Regions from separate parts of the Exiguobacterium sp. A1_3_1 genome, predicted to be linked through region 1. Evidence: riboswitches for the same ligand, from Rfam matches in the RefSeq annotation. Region 1 holds a riboswitch; each other region holds the start of a gene.
The links. Region 1 has a riboswitch for thiamine pyrophosphate ahead of tenA (thiaminase II). Riboswitches for the same ligand answer to the same signal wherever they lie in the genome.
Positions count from the first base shown of each region.

Region 2: it holds a riboswitch for thiamine pyrophosphate, as region 1 does, so the genes downstream of both, F8N00_RS10715 (thiamine phosphate synthase) here and tenA (thiaminase II) in region 1, are expected to answer to the same signal.
Region 3: it holds a riboswitch for thiamine pyrophosphate, as region 1 does, so the genes downstream of both, thiT (energy-coupled thiamine transporter ThiT) here and tenA (thiaminase II) in region 1, are expected to answer to the same signal.

Region 1 is NZ_WBYY01000171.1:28-6,423, forward strand. It holds partial or broken gene F8N00_RS14910 (sporulation protein) at 1-595, shown strand, start outside; gene F8N00_RS14915 (glycoside hydrolase family 3 N-terminal domain-containing protein) at 805-2,721, shown strand; gene F8N00_RS14920 (hypothetical protein) at 2,752-3,048, opposite strand; gene tenA (thiaminase II) at 3,100-3,795, opposite strand; TPP riboswitch at 3,870-3,976, opposite strand; gene F8N00_RS14930 (DUF1002 domain-containing protein) at 4,170-5,051, shown strand; partial or broken gene abc-f (ribosomal protection-like ABC-F family protein) at 5,327-6,396, shown strand, end outside.
Region 2 is NZ_WBYY01000091.1:4,502-11,651, forward strand. It holds gene F8N00_RS10690 (hypothetical protein) at 1-96, opposite strand, end outside; gene F8N00_RS10695 (ThiF family adenylyltransferase) at 218-1,225, opposite strand; gene F8N00_RS10700 (thiazole synthase) at 1,222-1,986, opposite strand; gene thiS (sulfur carrier protein ThiS) at 1,989-2,189, opposite strand; gene F8N00_RS10710 (FAD-dependent oxidoreductase) at 2,186-3,130, opposite strand; gene F8N00_RS10715 (thiamine phosphate synthase) at 3,127-3,720, opposite strand; TPP riboswitch at 3,803-3,905, opposite strand; gene nagZ (beta-N-acetylhexosaminidase) at 3,962-5,182, opposite strand; gene F8N00_RS10725 (OsmC family protein) at 5,179-5,604, opposite strand; gene F8N00_RS10730 (MFS transporter) at 5,795-6,979, shown strand; gene F8N00_RS10735 (DoxX family membrane protein) at 7,107-7,150, shown strand, end outside.
Region 3 is NZ_WBYY01000056.1:5,638-12,787, forward strand. It holds gene F8N00_RS07905 (amino acid permease) at 1-1,213, shown strand, start outside; gene F8N00_RS07910 (thiamine diphosphokinase) at 1,268-1,870, opposite strand; gene thiT (energy-coupled thiamine transporter ThiT) at 1,872-2,432, opposite strand; TPP riboswitch at 2,494-2,603, opposite strand; gene rpe (ribulose-phosphate 3-epimerase) at 2,626-3,282, opposite strand; gene rsgA (ribosome small subunit-dependent GTPase A) at 3,285-4,190, opposite strand; gene pknB (Stk1 family PASTA domain-containing Ser/Thr kinase) at 4,216-6,150, opposite strand; gene F8N00_RS07935 (Stp1/IreP family PP2C-type Ser/Thr phosphatase) at 6,153-6,887, opposite strand; gene rsmB (16S rRNA (cytosine(967)-C(5))-methyltransferase RsmB) at 6,906-7,150, opposite strand, start outside.

The DNA.
Region 1 (6,396 bases):
GGTCAATGATAGTACGACGTTTACGACCTTCACGCTCGACCGGTTTGCCTTAAATGAAGCGAAGTTCACGATTGAAGCGGGTGTCGAGCGGGAGATTCCCTTTACATTACGCGTACCGCTGAATACGCCACTCTCCGTCAGTCAATCGAAATCGTGGATCGAGACGGGACTCGACATCGCTCAAGCCGTCGATCCATCGGACCGTGACGCTGTCATCGTTGAAGCAAACCGCTACCAAGCAACAGTCTTAGATGCAATGGAGTCACTTGGCTTCCGATTGAAAAAAGCCGACACGGAAAAATTACCTGGACGATTCCGGAAAGATTTACCGATTGCTCAGGAGCTTGAGTATTCAGCTCGCAATACACACTACGCTCATAAACTGGATGAGATCGAAATCATCATGCTCCAAGACAGCTCAGGGATTGATTTAATCGTCCAAGTCGACCGTCGTGCGCACAGTCTCGGTTCATTATTCAGTGAAATGGCTGGTGCGGATGAGTCGATGATCAAACTGCGTCTGTCCAATAGTGAACTGCAGGATCAATCGTTCGTCGAACGTCAGCTGACAAGCATCGTCGAACGCTATAGCTGATCAATCGATCGACTTTACTTGAAAGTGATTCCTCTTCAGGGGGAGTCACTTTTTTTTCATTCAAGTCAGTCTGTCTAAAAACACATTTGAAATTTATTTCAACTTGAAATCGTTTACGAATAAAATATTGTTTTAAAACAAACACCTTGCTATACTGTCCGTATTGAAAAGAATTCCAGTCACGGTTTGACTAAAGGAGGACGTACATCATGAAAAAAATCGGACAGTTCACGTTAACAGCCGGACTCGCAGCAGTACTCGTCTCAAGTAGTTTACCTGTCATGGCAGATGCAGGATCTTCAGACGATCGGATCAGTCACAAAATCGACACGATGACACTCGAACAAAAAATCGGGCAGATGATCATGCCGGACTTCCGACAGTGGAATGGCAGCAATCATACGTCGCTTGCCCCAGAAGTCGCGAACATCATCGATCGCTATGATTTAGGCGGCGTCATCTTGTTTGCTGAGAACGTCAGCGAAACCGAACAGACGACGAAACTCGTTCATGATCTGCAAGAAGTCGTCAAACAAGATGCTAGCAACGATATTCCGCTCTTCGTCACGATCGACCAAGAAGGTGGAATCGTTACTCGGCTCGGAACAGGGACGAACTTACCTGGCAACATGGCGTTAGGTGCGACCCGCAGTAGCACATATGCCAATGATGCCGGTCATATCATCGGTTCGGAACTGCGTGCGCTCGGCATCAATGTCAACTTTGGTCCGGTTCTCGACGTCAACAGCAATCCTGGAAATCCTGTCATTGGTGTCCGCTCGTTCTCGAGTGATCCGGCGCTCGTCGGCACACTCGGTTCCGCTCTAATGAAGGGAATTCAGTCTGAAGGTGTCGCGGCGACCGCCAAACACTTCCCGGGTCACGGCGATACGGCGACCGATTCCCACTATGGATTACCGGTCGTTGACCGGTCCCTGCAGGAGCTAGAACAAGTCGAGCTCGTACCGTTCAAGCGAGCTATTGCTGAAGACATCGATATGATCATGACAGGACACATCGGGATGCCGCAAATCGAACCTGAAGTCGTCACGTCGATAAATGGTACCTTCCCTTTACCTGCGACGTTATCGGATGATGTCATCACGGGCGTACTGCGCGAAAAACTTGGCTACGATGGCATCGTCATCACAGACGCGTTGAACATGCAGGCGATCGCCGACAACTTTACGGAATCAGAAGCCGTCTTAAAGACGTTTGACGCCGGTGTCGATATCGCGCTCATGCCGACGATCCTTCGTTCCGAGCAGGATGTCACAAAACTCGACCGGATTTTCAAGGATGTGATCGCAGCAGTCAAAGATGGTCGCCTCTCAGAGGAACGAATCGATCAATCGGTTGAGCGGATTCTGACACTGAAAGCAGAACGCGGAATTTGGAACGGTACGACTGACACGACATCCCTAGCTGAAAAAATCGCGCAATCGGACCAAATCGTCGGCAGTCCCGAGCATAAAGCAAAAGAACGTGCGATGACGGAAGCCGCGGTCACACTCGTGAAAAATGATCAGCGGACCTTACCATTCAAACCGAAAAAGAATGCTAACGTTCTTGTGATCGCTCCTGCGGCGGATCAAACGGACAGCATGAAAAAGACGATCGCTTCCCTACCGAAGAATCGGAACTGGCACGTGACGACAGCGAATTACTCGGCTACTACGCTACCGCTCGACCAAAACCCGACATTACGGGCGCAACTCGATGCAGCAGATTACATCATCGTCGGTTCCAACGTCAACACGAGTGCTAAACTACTCCCTACTGCACCAGAACAAGCGATTCCGGCTTCGATCTTCCGCTATGTGAAACAAACGGATACACCATCCGTCCTGCTCAGTCTCCGTAACCCATACGATGTCGCCGTTCAACCGGACGCACCGGCACACGTCCTCGTCTATGGCTTCAAAGGCGATCCAAACGGTCCAGACTCCGAAGCAGGCAATCTAAAATCAGCGGGACCGAACCTGCCTGCAGGTATCCGCGCAATCTTCGGAACGTTCAAACCGCAAGGCACTTTACCGGTTGATGTGCCGGTCTTTAAGAACGGTGTCTTTACCGATCAACTGCATCTCGAATTCGGTGACGGCTTTAAAAACTGGAAAAAATGATGACGTGATACACCAAAAGACCGAAGCTCCTTAAAGGATGCCTCGGTCTTTTAATGATTGATACGGATATTCAGCTTCTTCTTTCGCACGATGGTAGACGCGGTATAACCAATAAGTCAGCAGTGCATAGACGACGATGACAAGAACAGCAGAAATATAGCTTCCCATGCTATACGCTACCTTGAAGTTTCGAGTCGATGCGGATATACCGGATAACACGATCAACGTTGGGATGATAAGTCCTACAAATCTTACTTTGACTTTATCAAGCATTCGTTGCATAGCATATGCCGCGAGGATTACGAGTGTGATGACTATGATTTCCATTCCAATCCCTACTCTCACTAAATGGTATTCCTAATTCTACCATCTAGTGATTCAAGAAGATACCGCTCGTGCTGGAATCGTTTCGTAAACTGACGCAAATGTCTCTTCCGTCCACCCCATGTGCCAGAAGAGTAACTCATAGTAACAACTCGTCACGAAATGACGTTTCATCCGCTCGCGTTCCGTCGGGCTCGCTTGCTCCGCCAGCGCATCAAGCCGTGCAATCTGTTCAAAGACGACCTTTTCAAACCATTCCGAGCTATACGTGTCGATCCATTGCTGATAGATTTTTTCTTCCGGTGTACACGTTAGTAATTGTTGCCCGACTTCATAATACAACCAGTAACATGGCAAGATGGCAGCAATCGTCTCACCGAGCGTTCCTTCACTCGCATGATGCATGTGCGAGACATACGCATATGCTGTCGGTGCCGGTTCAAATGCTTCAAGATCTGCTTCCGTAATACCGAGCGGCTCAAAAAATGATTGATGTAAGCTCAACTCTGCCTCGTAAGTCGAAGTAGCATGCTCGGCAAGTGTCGCAATCGTCGCGAAGTCGTCTGCTTTTGACGCTGCCTTCGCTTGAATCTTCGCAAAGTGTTTTAAGTAATAGGCATCCTGCATGACGTAATGCCGAAATTTCGAGAGCGGTAACGTCCCCTCCCCGATTCCTTGTACGAATGGGTGCGTAAAACTACTATCCCAATACGCTTGTGCCGCTTGTTTGATTTCTTGTGTGAATGTCATGATCTCATCCTCCTCGTTTAGTTATGAAACGAAAAAACACCACCCCGAAACACACGGGCATGGCGCAAGAAGAACAAGACTTGACGCCACTTCCCTCCGTAAGTACGAACTTAATCAGGTTCAAAGGGTCCGAACGTCTTCGTTCGTCTCAGTCGGTCTACCGACTCCCCTAGTGGTCATTATTCGATTCAAATTCACTATAGCATGCTGAAAACGGAAGTCAAGTTGTCTCCTTTTCGCTATACTATGGAGTGTCAGAAGACGGATATCGTCTCCATCTGCAGACCGATTCCGAACAGACATCGTTCCCGTACACTAAATTTAGTACCTGATACTATAATTCATTCTGTTACTTACAATTGGAGGATTTCATTATGCATACACCAACAAAAATCATGGCATCAGCCGTTATCGCTTCTGCTTTATTACTCCCAACAGCCGCATCCGCCGAACAAGTCGTCGATAAGACGATCGTCACACTCGGGGAGTCGCTCGGCGCAAAAGATAAAGCATGGGTGCTTTCACGTCTCAATGCACCGGAAGGGATCACACCGATCATCGCCACTTCTGCTGACGAGGAAAAATATCTCGGGAAAAACATCCCACAGTCGCAAAAAGGCGGCAACATGTATTCGTCGGCTAAAATCGAACTGACGGAAAAAGGAGATGGACTCTCCGTCTCGACGGAAAACATCACATGGGTGACGAAGGATATGTATCTCAACGCTCTCGTCACAGCGGGTGTCAAAGATGCCGACATCACGATTACTTCCCCTTACAAGGTGACCGGGACATCGGCACTGACAGGAATAATGAAGGCGTACGATCAAACTTCCGCTGAAACCGGGATAAAGTTAAGTGACGAACGCAAGGATCTAGCACAGCAAGAATTATCAGTCACATCAGACGTTGGAAAAACGGTCGGAACGGATAAGGTGGCTGACTTGATGAATGAGATCAAGGCTGAGATCGCCAATCAAAAACCGGAAACCAAAGTCGAAATCGAAAACCTGATCGTCCAAGTCATTCAAAACAACAATATCCAGTTGTCTGACGCACAAATGGACCGGCTGACGAATCTGTTCAATCAAATGGAGCAAGCGAACATCAACTGGGGACAAATCGAGAGTGGATTGAAAAATGCGGGACAAGACATCCACGCGTTCGCAACTTCAGAAGAAACGAAAGGTTTCTTCGCTAAATTATTCGATGGACTCAGTGACTTCTTCAGCTCGATTGCTGGCGTGTTCAAATAATTCAGACTTCCGTAACTGAAAAAAAAATAGTAAACTTGAGATATCTGAAACGAAAGGTGGTGTGAAAAGATGGACTTTGCCGCGTGCAAACACTGGTTGATGGAACAATTGTATCTGTTGCGCGCGATTTTTCATGGAATGGCGTTCTAAAGCACCCGTCTGCCCTTTTTAGAACTTCATGATTGAAAAATACAGCAAAGCGCATCTTTCACACGTGATGGAGAGTGCTATTTGCGCTCTCCTTTTTTTGATGCGCGCGAAAGGATCAATTGATTATGATGATTTGCGACATTAAACACCTAACCAAACAATTCGGAGGCGAAACGATCTTAACGGATGTTTCCCTCTTCTTAAACGAACACGACCGTGTCGGTCTAATTGGACGAAACGGGAGTGGCAAGACGACATTACTCCGCTTGCTTGCTCGCCTTGAGCAACCGGACGGTGGTGTCATCTATCAAAAGAGCGGTTTGACGATCGGCTATTTGGAACAACTTCCTGTATATAGTGAGACGATGACCGGACTCGACGTCCTTTGGACAGCGTTTGAAGACATCCTCGCGATCCGTTCTCGGATGCAACAGTTGGAGCAAATGATGGCGACAGCACCAGAGAATCTTGATGCGTTACTCGCACGATATGCGGAAGCGACGAATGCGTTCGAACAAAAGGATGGCTATCTACTCGACTCGAAAATCGAGCGCATGGTGAACGGGTTACACCTTCGTCCGTTACTCACTCGTCCTTTCCACCAGTTGAGCGGTGGTGAACAGACGAAGATTTGTCTCGGTCGCATGTTACTCATGGAGCCAAATCTGCTCATTCTTGACGAACCGACGAACCATCTTGATTTAGCTGCCGTGGAATGGCTGGAGCAGTTCTTACGGGACTACACAGGAACCATCCTGCTCGTCTCTCACGACCGGGTCTTCTTAGACGCCGTCGTCACCTCGATCGTTGAACTCGAGGATGGTGAACTGACAACCTATATAGGGAATTACAGCGCGTTCGTCGTCGAACGAGAACGTCGCTTGATGGAACAGTTCCACGCCTACCAAGAGCAACAGAAAAAAATAAAGAAAATGAAGGAAGCGATTCGTCGACTCCGGCAATGGGCAAACGAAGCGTCTCCACCGAGTGAGAAATTATTCCGTAAAGCAAAATCGATGGAACGAGCACTCGAGCGGATCGAACGGATTAAACGACCACAACTCGAAGCCAAAACCGCTGATGTCTCCTTCTCTTCCACTGATCACTCGAGCCAAGTCGTCTTTCGTGCTGAAGAACTCTCGTTTGCTTACGGAATCCGCCACATTTTTGATGACGTCTCGTTCGAGATCATGGC
Region 2 (7,150 bases), on a different contig from region 1:
CCGGTACCGATCCGGATTCCAGTTGGCTTGCTGAACAACTGCTTGGGCGTCTTCCGTCTGTGCTTGATCCTTGATTGGATCGAATTCTTGTTTCATCTGAATCACTCCTCTTCACGTTCAAAACTTGTAGACCGATTTATGTCTGAAGTCTTATTTACCTGTTTTTCAAACATTTAAAACATATATATTTAAAATTAGTTTTACTGTTTTGTGAACGTTAGCCGAAATAGGCATGATAGAGCCGTTTCGCTTTGACGAGATCCGCCTCGCCATGAATCAGAACACGTCCATCTCGGAAAGCGACCATCCGATGTTCGTCCGTCGTAAACGCCAGCAAATATGGATTATGGGCGGAAATCGCAGCGACCGGCTGGAGACGTTGTTTCAACTGTTCCAGATCCCGCTGTCCGTCTCCGCGGATTTGAACGGCATCCCGACCGCACAGTGCCGTGAAACGAACCGTTTGATCCGATAAGTAAGGGTAGGACGAATCGATGCCGCACGACGGGCACTCCGTTTTCTTCAGTGACTGGACGTTAATTTGTTGAAACGTATTCGACCAGACATCAAACGCTAGCAAGCGCGTTCGCATGGCGTCCGTCTGTCCGCTCAGCCACTTCAATGCTTCCGTCACCTGTAAAGAAGCGACCATCTGTACAGCCGGTCCAATGATTCCAGCCGTATCACACGTCTCTTGATCTCGCGGTAATTGATCGAGTAGACAATGCAGACAGGGTGTCTCCCCGGGACGGACGGTAAACGTGATCCCGTAACTGCCGACACAACCACCGTAAATCCATGGAATCGAGCGCAATAACGCCATGTCGTTCATCAGCAAACGAATATCGAAATTATCCGTCGCGTCGATGATCAGATCGATATCATCGAGTAGCCACGTCAGCGCTGCCCGGTCGACGTCTACTACATGCGCTTCGATCGTCACCGTCGAATTAATCACTTCAAGCCGTGCTTTTGCGGCAATCGCTTTTGGTACGATGTGACGCGCATCCTCCTCGGTATACAGCTGTTGTCGTTGTAGATTACTCCACTCGACATAATCGCGGTCGACGATGCGGACGACACCGACACCGGCGCGGACGAGTTGCTCTGCCGACGCCGTTCCGAGCGCTCCCATGCCGATGATCAGTACCCTTGCTGATGCCAAGCGTGCTTGTCCCGCTTCCCCGATCGGTTGAAATCGAGTTTGCCGTGAGTAACGGTTCATCGAATCAATCCACTCGTTGGACTACTCGCGACCGCATACTGTTTCTTCTCGATACGTCCCGCTTCGTGCCCGAGGCGCCCTGCTTCGACAGCTAGTCGCATGGCGTGCGCCATCTTGACCGGATCTTTCGCATGGGCGACAGCGGAGTTCAATAAGACACCATCCGCTCCTAGTTCCATCGCATAGGCGACGTCGGTCGGTGAACCGATTCCGGCGTCGACGATGACCGGCACCGTCGTCTGATCGATGATGAATTGCAAATGGAGCGGATTGAGGATCCCTTGCCCGGAGCCGATTGGTGACGCCGCCGGCATGATGGCGTGACAACCGAGTTCTTCGAGTCGTCGTGCAAGGACGACGTCGTCCGACGTATACGGTAAGACGATGAAGCCTTCTTTAAGTAATTCTTCAGAAGCCCGCAACGTCTCGATCGGGTCAGGTAATAACGTCTTGTCACAACCGATCACTTCGACCTTAACCATGTCGCACATACCGGATGCCCGTGCAAGCTTCGCCAACCGTACTGCTTCTTCTGCTGTCTTCGCACCGGCCGTGTTCGGTAGTAGATCGTACTTCGTTAAATCAAGCGACTCGAGGAAATTCGCTTGTTGTTTATCAAAAATATCGAGCCGACGGACGGCGAACGTCAAGATTTGTGAGGCGGACGCATCGATTGCTTCTTGCTGTACCGTAGCATCCGTATATTTCCCTGTTCCGAGTAATAATCGTGATTCAAATGTCTTTTCTCCAATTTTCAGCATGTTTATCCTCCTCCTACGAAATGAACGATTTCAAATGTGTCATTGTCCCGAACGACCGTCTGACCGTACACCGTACGATCAATGATTTGTCGATTCTGTTCGACGATGACGAGCTTTTCCCCTAAGCCGAGTTGCGTGAGCATGTCCTCAATCGTTTTAATCTGTTCGATCGTGTGGTCATTGCCGTTAATCGTAATGTTCATCGGACTTCCTCCTTCTGAATCAACCGTAATGTATTTACCAAGACTTCCGCTGTCGCCGGTGCGAGTAATATGCCATGCCGATGATGCCCCGTCGCTAGGAAGATCCGACGGGATGAATCGGCGACTCCGATATATGGCAAGCCGGACGCCGTTTGCGGTCGTACACCGGACCAGACTTCTTCGATGACCGCGTCACGAATCGGTGGATACAGTCGTTCTGCTGCTTGAAGCAATGACGTGATTCCAGCGACACTGACACCGACCGTCTCGTCGTGCGGCAGTTCGGTCGCACCGATCAAAATCCGACCGTCTGCTTTCGGAACGAGGTAGCCGGCGTCGTCAAACAGAATCGAGCGTAACGGCTGACCCGCGAGACGGACGGCGAGACCTTCCCCTTTGACCCCATATGTCGCGATCGAAATGTCAGCTGTATCGAGCAAGGCTTGCGACCCGCGTCCGGCAGCAACCGTCACCGTTCGTCCGGTCCAGATTCCCGCATTCGATTCGATCCTAATGAAGTCATCGTTCTCTTCGATGCGTGTGACATCTACCTGTTCTTCAATCGATATGCCACGTGCGTGTAAGGCATACATCAATGCAGTCGTCAGTCGTCGTGGATCGATTTGACCGACAGCTGGAAACAGATGCTCGCGTCCTTTACGTTTTAACAAAAACGGTTGTTCCCGGTATCCACAATCGATGCCTGTTTCTCGCTCGAGTCGACGTGCAAGCAGTGGATACAGACGACGACTTCGCGCGGCAAGTGCATGCAATTCTGCTCTCAGCTCGATGTCCGTCGCAAGCATCCCGGCAGCTGCGCGGCTCGTTCCTCGTCCGCATGTTCCACGTTCTAAGACGACGACGGATTCATTCTGACAGGCGAGACCGTAAGCAAGCGTCAACCCGATGACTCCGCCGCCGATGATGATGTGATCCGTCATACGCGAACCCCCTGGTAACGCCTGATGGCGGCGAGTGGATCCGATTGACCGAGAATACCCGATAAGACAGCGATTCCGGTTGCACCGGTCGCTGCGATTTCAGGCATGCATTCTGGTGTAATCCCACCGATCGCAATGACTGGTTTCGTCGTGAAGGTGACGACTTGCTTTAATGCGTCGATCCCTCGTGGTGGCACGTCCGGCTTCGACGCTGTCGGATATATATGACCGTACAGCAGTCGGTCGGCTCCTTCCGCTTCTGCTGTCAGTGCCTCTGCTAGTGAATGGACCGATTTCCCGATGACGAGATTCGGAAAATGACGTCGCACATCGCGGACACGCAAGGAACGGCGCGTCAGCTGCACACCGATGCCGGCGACATGGGCGACGTCGACCCGGTCATGAACCGTTAACTGTTCAGGCGAATAACCATGCCCAAGGAGTGCTTCAATCAGATCAAGTAATTCTGCCGCCGATAAGTTCGGTTCACGTAGATGCAGCTGATCCGTATAGGGTTGAAGTGATTGAAAGGTCTTTATTTCGTCAAGCGGATGAATGGATCCCGTCGAAATCAGATGTAAACGCATCATGTTCTTCCTTTCCATACGAAAAAGGACCACTCCCGATGTTGAAGGGAGTGGTCCGAAAATGCGCTGAAGCGCTAAGGATATCTAAGGTTTCGAGCCACTTCCCTCCGCTAGTACGAACTAGATCAGGTTCAAAGGGTCCGGATACTTCCGTCTCAGTCTGCTGGGAGACTCCCCTAGTGTCTTTTCGTGTTTAATTGGCTTGCCCCATTAGTCTAGCATGAGTCGCTTTGCTTCGCTAGTCCTAGTTGAGCGCTTCCACTTGCTGAATCAGCTCCGATTTCGTCGGTCGCTGTTGCTCTTGGCTGTCGGCATACGTCTGCTTTAGCTTCAGGATGCGCATTACTTTAGCATCGAGCATCTCCGGCGTCAGCGTTTTGTCTTTGACGGCTTGCATCACTTCAGCATGAACTTTTGCGTAAGCACCTGCCTCTGAAAACATCGCCATATCAGCTCCATTGACGAGCGACTGACGTGCCGCTTCTGCGAGACCATATTGTTTCGTGATCGCCCCCATGACGAGATCATCCGTGATGATGACACCGTTGAATCCGAGTTGCTGACGCAAGAGGTCAGTCAAGATCGGCTTTGAGAGCGAGGACGGATTCGTATCGTCGTACGCGGGATAGAGAATATGGGCGACCATTACCATCTCGGCGCCCTCTTGGATCGCTTCTTTAAACGGTAACAGTTCCGTCCGCTTCAATTCTTCCTTTGATGCCGTCACTTTCGGTAGCCCGACATGGGAATCGACACTCGTATTGCCGTGACCGGGAAAATGTTTGACGACCGGAATCGTTCCCGTCTCCTGCATCCCGTGCATCAGGGCCGTACCAAGCGTCGCGACAGTATTCGGATTAGCACTTAACGCACGGTCGCCGATGATCGGATTGTTCGGATTACTGTTGACGTCAAGGACCGGCGCGAAGTCCATGTTGAAACCATAAAATTGTGACAAATGTCCGAGCGTACGTCCGACGTCTTCCATTTTCACTTCATCTGCTCCTTGCGCTATCCGTTGACTCGTCGGTAACCGTAATCGTTGATCCGGTACCCGGCTGACCCGTCCGCCTTCTTCATCAATCCCGACGAACGCATACGGTTTTTGGTTCGTCTCTTGAATCGCACGCGTGAACGTCAAGAGTTGCTCTTCCGACGTAATGTTTCCGCCGAGCAGTAAGACCCCGCCAATCGCATGCGTCTGTAACAATTTCCGGTCAGCTGCTGAAAGTTCTGTGCCGGCGACTCCGATGTAGAGCAGTTGATCGATCTTTTCTGACGTCGACATCGCTTTAAGTTGCTGCTTTAGTTTTGCTTGTTGTCGTTCTTCTTTCGTCGGCTCAGGCTTCGGTTTCTTTTCTTCTGTCGGTTGCTTCGTTTCCGGTTGTGATGGTTTCGTTGGTTCCGTCGTCTCCTGTGCACACCCTGCAAGCAACAGACAACCGATCAGTACAACTTTCTTCACAAAGGATCCTCGCTCCGCACACCATTGATCGAATAATAGACGGAAATCTCAGCGTTCAAGGATTGCGAGACCGAACAATATTTATCCTTTGATAACGAGATGGCGCGACGGACCTTATCTTCCGGGAGATCACCTTCAAGCCGGTAATGAATCGAGATCGACGTAAAACGCCGCGGATGGTCCTCTGCCCGTTCTCCTTCGATATCCATTTCGAAATGGGTGATCGTCAAGCGCATCTTCTCTAAAATCGAGACGATATCAATTCCAGTACAGCCGGCAACGGCATGTAGTAGCAGTTCAGTTGGTCGTGGCGCTTGGTTTTCACCACCGTTTTCGGGTGCTGCGTCCATCGCCAGATGATGCCCTGATTCCGTCTGTCCACTAAACCCCATCTGTTTGTTCCATGTCACTGTTGCTTGCATCGTTTCCACTCCTTTATAAGTAGTCTTCTTCTGTAGTATACGCAAAAAACAGCAAGCCTGGAAATTCACACGCTATTTCGAATAATGGTTCTTTTCCCGAAATCTCGCTTTGCGATACCCGACGAAATCGTTTCATGCTATCCTGTTACTCATAGTTTCGCGCGCAAGCGCTAGAATTGAGGAATCATCCATGTCACCTACTACTCGTTTAAGTCGACGCGATTGGCTCTTGATCGCCACGTTGTCGCTCCTGACGTTCGTTCTCGGAACAAGCGAATTCGTCATCGTCGGGATCCTCGCTGAAATCTCCTCAGCCCTTGATATCACGATCGCAACAGCAGGTACGCTCGTTTCAGCCTTTGCCATCTCCTTTGCAATCGGTACACCGATCGTCATGTCGCTGACCGGTCACCTGGAACGGCGTCGTCTGATCCTACGTCTCTTACTCGCCTGGGTCTTGCTGAACCTTGCCAGTAGTTTTGCTCCAAGTTACGAAGTGTTGCTCGCAACCCGCATTCTGACAGCGATCCTGACCGGCGTCTTGATTTCACTCGCGATGGTCGTCGCAAGTGACGGTGTGCCTGTCGCAAAACGCGGTGTCGCCGTCTCGTTCATTTTCGGTGGTTTTACACTTGCGAACGTTCTCGGTGTCCCGATTGGTACGTTCATCGGTCAACATGCTGGCTTTGAAGCCACGTTCTGGCTGACAACAGTCATGGGATTGATCGCGTTCCTCGCCGTGTGGAAAATCGTTCCGGTCCAACAATCGACGGGTTCCGGTTCAATCAAGGAGCAGCTTGGACTGCTCGCCAACCCACGGATCCTGATCGCTTTCTTTATTCCATCGTTCGGATTCGGGGCAACCTACGTCGTCTACACGTACCTTGTACCGATCCTGCAAACGGAACTCGGGATTGCGAAGACGTGGATCAGTCCGATCCTGCTCGCTTACGGCGTCGTCTCGATCTTCAGTAACATCCTTGCCGGTAAAATCGCCAGCAAAAATCCGATGGGACGCTTACGGTTCGTCTTCGTCGTGCAAGCAATCGTCCTTGCTGCATTATACTTCACGACAGCATCCCTTCCGCTTGGTCTGTTCAACATCGCCTTGATGTCGTTGATGTCGATTTTACTGACGACTTCGACACAAATCTATTTGATTGACCTCGCTGAAAAGTTCAATCCAGAAGCAAAAGGACTCGCCGCTTCATTGATGCCGGTTGCGAGTAACGTCGGGATTGCTTTTGGTTCGGCACTCGGTGGCATCGTCTATGCGAACGGTCCGATGATGAACACGGCACTCGTCGGTGGACTAGTCGCGCTCGTTGCTGCTTTATTAACTACAATCAGTCATCGCCTCGATCAACGGTCATGAAACCGTTACCTTACCCTTTTTTGTAACAGGTCGATGACGGTTCGATGACGTTATGATGATAGTCCCCATCTCACTGATGATTTTTCAGTATGATGGGGACTATGTTGTAGTAGAGGAGTGTCTGAAAGTGAAAGCATTACACATCATCGGTCTCGGTCTGTTGACGATCAT
Region 3 (7,150 bases), on a different contig from region 1:
CTATCTGCCGGTCTCGGGGTCATTTCAGACCTATACGACCCGCTTCATCGGACCAGGGATTGGCTTTGCCGTCGGTTGGATTTATTGGCTCGGCTGGGCCGTGACGGTGGCACTCGAAATCACAGCTGCCGGCAGTTTAATGGACCGCTGGTTTCCGAATGTACCCGTCGTCGTCTGGTGTACCGCCTTTACGGTCTTGCTGTTCGGTCTGAATGCCGTCTCCGCCAAAGCATTCGGTGAAGCTGAATTCTGGTTCTCGAGTTTGAAGGTCCTCGCAATCCTATTCTTCATCATTTTAGGTGGCGCTGCTTGGTTCGGCTGGTTACCGATGGAAGCAGATCGCCCAACCTCATTATTTGCTAACTTTACGGCAAGCGGTTGGTTTCCAAACGGGATTCTTGGTGTCTTGACGACGATGATCGCCGTCAACTTCGCCTTCCAAGGAACGGAATTGATCGGTGTTGCGGCTGGGGAGTCCGACACGCCAGAAAAATCGATTCCAAAAGCGATCCGCAATACAGTCTGGCGGACGTTCATCTTCTTCGTCTTATCGATTACGATCGTTGGTGCATTAATTCCGTATGAGACGGCTGGCGGAGTCAGCAGTCCGTTCATCATGGTCTTTGATGCGATCGGCATTCCGTACGCTGCTGATTTGATGAATATCGTCGTCTTGACGGCACTATTATCCGTCGGAAACTCCGGATTATATGCGGCGACTCGGATGTTATGGGCAATGGCGCAAGAAGGGATGATTTCAAAGAAATTATCTTACGTCAATGCACGTGGTGTGCCAATGCGTGCTTTACTCTTTACGATGATGTTCGCGATGTTATCGCTTCTGACCGCATTTTTCGCAGAAGATACCGTCTTCATTTGGCTCTTGTCCTTAGCCGGACTCGGGGCTCAAGTCGGCTGGATTTCGATCTCTGCTTCTCAGCTTGCATTTCGTCGTCAGTTCGTCCGAAACGGACACGATGTATCCGAACTGAAATTCAAGACACCACTCTATCCGGTGTTACCACTGATTTCGTTGACACTTAACGTCGTCGTCCTCGTCAGTCTTGCGTTTCAAGCGGATCAACGAATCGCTCTATACATCGGTGTTCCTTTCTTCCTTGTTATGTGGGGAAGTTATCATCTCTTCGTCAAAGGAAAACATCTATCCGCTCAAAGCGACATCCGTGTCGCCCCTTCTCAACTCGAAGAATAATTTCACACAAAAAGAGGTCGCGGAGTCATCCACGGCCTCTTTCCTATGATTGTGCTATTCCTTAAGCGTCCGCATCATCAATAGTTCTCCTTGATGGAGCTCTACCTTCGCTTCTGACGCACACCATTCATTACTGACGGTCAAGGAACCTCCGACCGGTACTGGATGTGCATCAAGTGGATATTTGACTCCGGATAAGCTTAAAGTCGATGGTACGAGTGGAATGAACGAAAGATAATAATAGCTCCCTGCTTCGACTGCATACGTTCCCTCAGCCAAGTATCGTACCTCTTCTCGTTTCGTCACGAGTCGTGCCTCTGGGTATCGCTTCAATAAATATACATTTTGGACGGTCATGTCGAGCCGCCCACCTGTCGCCCCGATAATGAAGGTATCCTCAAACTGTTTCTTCTCTGAGACTGTACGAAGTGCCAGTTCGAGATCCGTTTCATCTTTCTCGGCCGGATGAACGATTGCCCCTTCTGGTACATAACCAAGCGAATCAAAATCACCAATCGTCAGGTCGCATGTCAGCCCAAACGATTCAATCGTCTGAACACCACCATCGACACCGACGATAAAATCACCCGGCTGACAAAACGTCCGTAAATCCGGCGCTTCTTCTCGCGGACCGGCACAGACGAGAATCGCCCGCATCTCAGACGCCTCGTGCCGAATAACGGAGTAAGCGTGGCGCAGTCGTGAATAAAAGACCCGCAACGACACCACAAAGAACGTAAGACGGTACCATGTATGTCGCGTTATAAATCAATGAATACGGTACGACTGGACCTTCGGCATACTCGGCAAAAAAGACGATTCCACTGATGACATGACAGATATAACGGAGTCCTGCGCCTAATAACGTCGCCAGGAGAACGAACGCCATCAAGCTTTTCTTTTGTCCATTGCGCGCGGCTAGTCTGACTTGACGCGCGAACAGACCACTTAATCCGACGACACCATACGCAATCGTATAGTCAAGCATCGGTTGAACGATCGTCAAGACTTGTGGAGCGAACATCAATTGAATCGTACCGACAAGCGCTCCCGTAACGACCCCTCCAACGACACCATGGCGAAATGCCATGACGAAGATCGGTAACATCGCTAAGCTGATTGAGCCTCCTTGTGGCATTTTGAATGGAATCAGTAAATCAAAGACGACTCCGAGACTGGCAAAGATGGCAATTTCCATCATCATTTGTAACCGTTTCATGTTATTTTTCCTCCTTCATTGTACGAGAGGACGCAAAAAGGCAGTACGACGAACGCCGTACTGCCTGCGTGCGCCACATCCCTACGTCCGTTTGAACGGAACAGGTTCGAAGGGTTAAAGTCTAAAAGACTCCTCTCAGCCGCTTTTCAAGCGACACCCCTTGCGGTCATCATATTTCGTTTTCTCGTTCTTATTATACGGCAGCCCCTTGACGAATGCTAGTGATCGCTTCCGCATAATCTGGTGCATTGTAGATTGCTGATCCTGCGACGAGAACGTTCGCACCGTTATCGATGCAAAGCTTTGCCGTTTCCGGATTGACGCCACCGTCAATCTCGATTTCAAATGTCAGACCACGATCTGCTTTCATTTGCGCAAGTGCTGCGAGTTTCGGCATGACACGCTCGATGAAGGCTTGTCCACCGAAGCCCGGATTGACAGTCATCAATAAAACCATATCGACATCCTCAAGGACGTGTTCAATCGTTGATAATGGCGTATGGGGATTCAAGACGACTCCTGCCTTTGCGCCCGCTGCTTTGATTTGTTGCAAGACACGATGGACATGATTCGTCGCTTCGACGTGGAACGTCACGATGTCAGCTCCTGCCTTGACGAAATCTTCAACGAAACGTTCTGGCTGGTCAATCATCAAATGGACATCGAGAATCATATCCGTCTTTTGACGTAAGCTGCTAAGCACAGGTAATCCAAATGAGATGTTCGGTACGAACTGACCGTCCATGACATCAAAATGGATATAGTCCGCGCCTGCTGCTTCGACTGCTTTGACATCACGCTCAAGATTCGCAAAATCTGCTGATAAGATCGATGGTGCAATTTTAATCATCTTCAATACCTCCGGGCTCGATTCTTGATTTCGTCTATAAACATACCATAGTTCTCATAACGAGAGGACATGATTTCTTGGGCTTCGACGGCTTCCTTGACGGCACAACCGGGTTCATTCAAATGCAAGCAACCTCGGTATTTACAATCATCTTGTACAGCGACGAATTCAGGAAAACTCCACCGTACATCCTCGATTTCCATATCATACGGAAAATCGAGGTTCGAGAAACCTGGCGTATCGGCAATCAATCCTTCGGCAAGCGGCATTAATGTGACGTGGCGCGTCGTATGACGTCCGCGTCCGAGTGATTTCGAGATCGCACTTGTTTCTAAATCAAGAGAGGGCTCCAGTGCATTGAGCAATGAACTTTTCCCGACACCGGATTGTCCGGCGAGAACGCTCGTTTTTCCAGCAAGTAACGGACGGACTTGCTCAACACCCGTCAACGTCTCACTTGATGTCTCGATGACCGTATACCCAATCTTCCGGTAAGCGGCAATCGCCTCTCGGACAGCCGGTCCTTTGACTTCGTCAAGTAAATCCATCTTCGTTAACAGGATGACGGGTTGGATTTCCTTTGCTTCGATCAAGACGAGAAATCGGTCGAGTAGATGCGCTGAAAAATCAGGTTCTGCCGCCGAGACGACAAGCAACGCTTGATCGATATTCGCGACAGGCGGGCGTACTAAAAAGTTGTCCCGCTCCTTCACTTCGAGAATGTACCCGGTCTCACTTTCGATATGAAGCACGACTTCATCTCCGACGACTGGACTGATGCCGCGTTTTCGGAAATTTCCTCTTGCTCGTGAACGAACTTCTCCTTCTGGTGTCATGACATCATAAAAGCCGCCCTGCAGGCGTATGATCGTTCCTTCTCGATTCTCTTCGATGCGTTGTTCCGTCATCCTATGCACTCCTTTTTTATCACATTCATTGTGCGTCTTTTGCTTGATTGTACGTGATGGTTTTTGAACGATACACCGTATCGTCTTTATAGATCGTAATTTTGCCTTCTTCACCCGGATCAATCGTTAATGGCACGTCGAATGTCTCATCTTGATCAATTGATTCCTCGATGACGGTCCGCTTCCCTTTCGCGTCTTCCGTCTCGATTCGGATGACTTGTTTCGGCGGAGCCTCTTCTTCATCTTCACTAACAGCATCATAGACGACCTTTTCAGGGAACGTCGCCGTCACTGTTTTTTCTTCCTCACCTTTAGAGATGAAGACCGTCACGGAGTCGTTCGGCTCGACTTGTGCGCCAGCTTGCGGGAACTGACGGATGACTTGATCGAGTTTGACATCGCTAGAAAATTCTTGTTCGAACGTTCCGTCTAATCCTACTTTATCGAGATAAGCTTTTGCTTCATCACTCGATAAATTCGTCAAATCCTTCAACTCGAAAGAAGACGTCCCCTCAGATACAGTAATCGTAATCGTTTGTTCTTTCGCAATGACCTCCGTTCCAGCAGAAATTGACTGTCGAATCACATTTCCTCGATCGATTTCATCCGACTTCTCTCGCTCGACTTCGACTTTTGCGAATCCTGCTTCTTTTAGCGTTGCAATTGCTTCTTTTTCAGCTTCATCCGTCACATCCGGTACCTCAACCGGAGCACTACCAGTAGAAACGACCAAATTGACTGTCGAGCCCTTCTTGACCTGTGCTTTTTCACGAGGCGTTTGACTGATGACATCGCCTTCTTCGACCGTATCGCTACTCCGTTCCGTTGTCTCGACGACAAATCCAAGTTTCTCAAGCTTCGTTTCCGCATCGTCTCCATCCGTCTTGACGACAGATGGTACGGTGACCGTTGGATCCGGCCACATCGCGAACGTCGTAGCCGCCCCACCCAGTAAAAGGAGTAACAAGAGGATGATCCACCAGCGTTTTTTCTTTTTCTTTTCCGGTGTTTTCGGTTGAACAGTTGCGACGGCGGGTGATTCTAGTTCCGCTTTTGATTCTTCTGGCACTTGGACAGGTGATAAAACCATTGTCTTTTCCATCTCATCCTCTTCTGCGCCACGGATGCTTTCATTTGCCCGTTCGTCAGACAACGCCGTCACCATATCTGCCTTAAACGCTGCGACGGACTGTTGACGGTCATGCGGTGCTTTTGCAAGCGCCTGCATGATACAGTTCTCGAGTGCTTGCGGCACTTTCGGATTCAAGACGGATGGGCGACGCGGTGTATCTTGCAGATGCTTTAAAGCGATCGCAACCGGTGAATCACCTTCGAACGGGACTTGTCCTGTGACGAGTTCGTATAAGACAGCACCAAGCGAATAGATATCCGACTTCTCATCCGCAAATTTACCTTTTGCTTGTTCCGGTGAAAAGTAATGGACGGATCCAAGAACGGACATCGTATGCGTCAGCGTCGCATTCGACATCGCCACAGCGATTCCGAAATCCGTTACTTTGACGGTACCATCTTCTCGAATCAACATGTTTTGCGGTTTGATATCGCGATGGATGATCCGGTGTGCATGGGCGTGATCAATCGCATCACAAATTTGAGCGATGATATCGACGGCCTGCGGCACAGGTAATGCTTGATTTTCACAAAATGTTTTTAATGTCATACCATCGATATACTCCATGACGATGTAATAGATGGCATCTTCTTCGCCTACATCATAGACGGCAACGATGTTTGGATGATTCAAGCTGGTAGCAGCATGCGCTTCACGTTCGAATCGACGAATGAACTGTTCGTCATGCGAAAATTCAGTCCGTAAAATCTTAATGGCAACATGACGCTTTAAAATCTCATCATAGGCTTGATAGACATTCGCCATCCCGCCACTTCCAACTAGCCGTTCTATGCGGTAGCGGTCATTTAATCGATCTCCGTATCGCATATTCAGACCCTCTTTCTTTCTTTGAACCGGATGGCGGCAATCGTAATGTTATCCGCGCCTCCTCGAGCATTCGCTTCTTTCACCAATCGTCCAACGATCTCATCAAGCGGCTCATCCTGTAAGATGATCTGTTCGATGACATCATCTGGCACTTCATCGGTCAACCCGTCACTACAGACGAGGACGAGGTCATAGTCTGGAGCATCTCTGACTTGAATGTCGACTTCGACTGTTTCGTTCGAGCCGACCGACCGTGTGATGACATTCTTACGTGGATGATTTTCGACTTCCTCATCCGAAAGTTCCCCCATTTGTCGTAACATGTTGACGTAAGAATGATCATCCGTCAATTGTTTTAACGCCGTACCTTCAAGGGCATAGACTCTGCTATCCCCAACATGACCGATGACGAGCAACTCCTCGACCCAGCATACGCAGGCAATGGTCGTTCCGACGATGGCAAGTTGCTCTTCTTTTGAAAACTGAAGAATCCGGGCATTTGCCTCGGCTACACGTTGTTCTATCCATTCAGACAATTCCATCGGACGATTTGGCATGAGTGAAAAGGATGCTTCAAATACCTCGCGAACAATTGCACTTGCGATATCGCCAGCAGCATGACCTCCCATACCGTCCGCAACGACGGCAAGACCACGTTCAGCGTTCCCGACGAGTAATACCGTATCCTCATTTTTAGTCCTGACTTTCCCAGTAGTCGAAAGGTGAGCTAACTCCATGACAGTCCTCCGTTCGTGTCAATCTTCTCGTTTTTTAAACGCGGCAATATAGAAGCCGTCCGTTCCGACTGTCGTCGGTAACAACTTGAGTTCTGCTCGATCCCCAATCAGATGTCGCACGGATTCCGGCATCCGTGCCGCAAAGGATGCATCAAATTCAAATCCTTGATCGAGAATGAACGCTGTCTGATCCTCGTTCTCGGTCGGATCAATCGTACAAGTCGAATAGACAAAGGTTCCACCCTTTTTAACGAGTGGTAAGA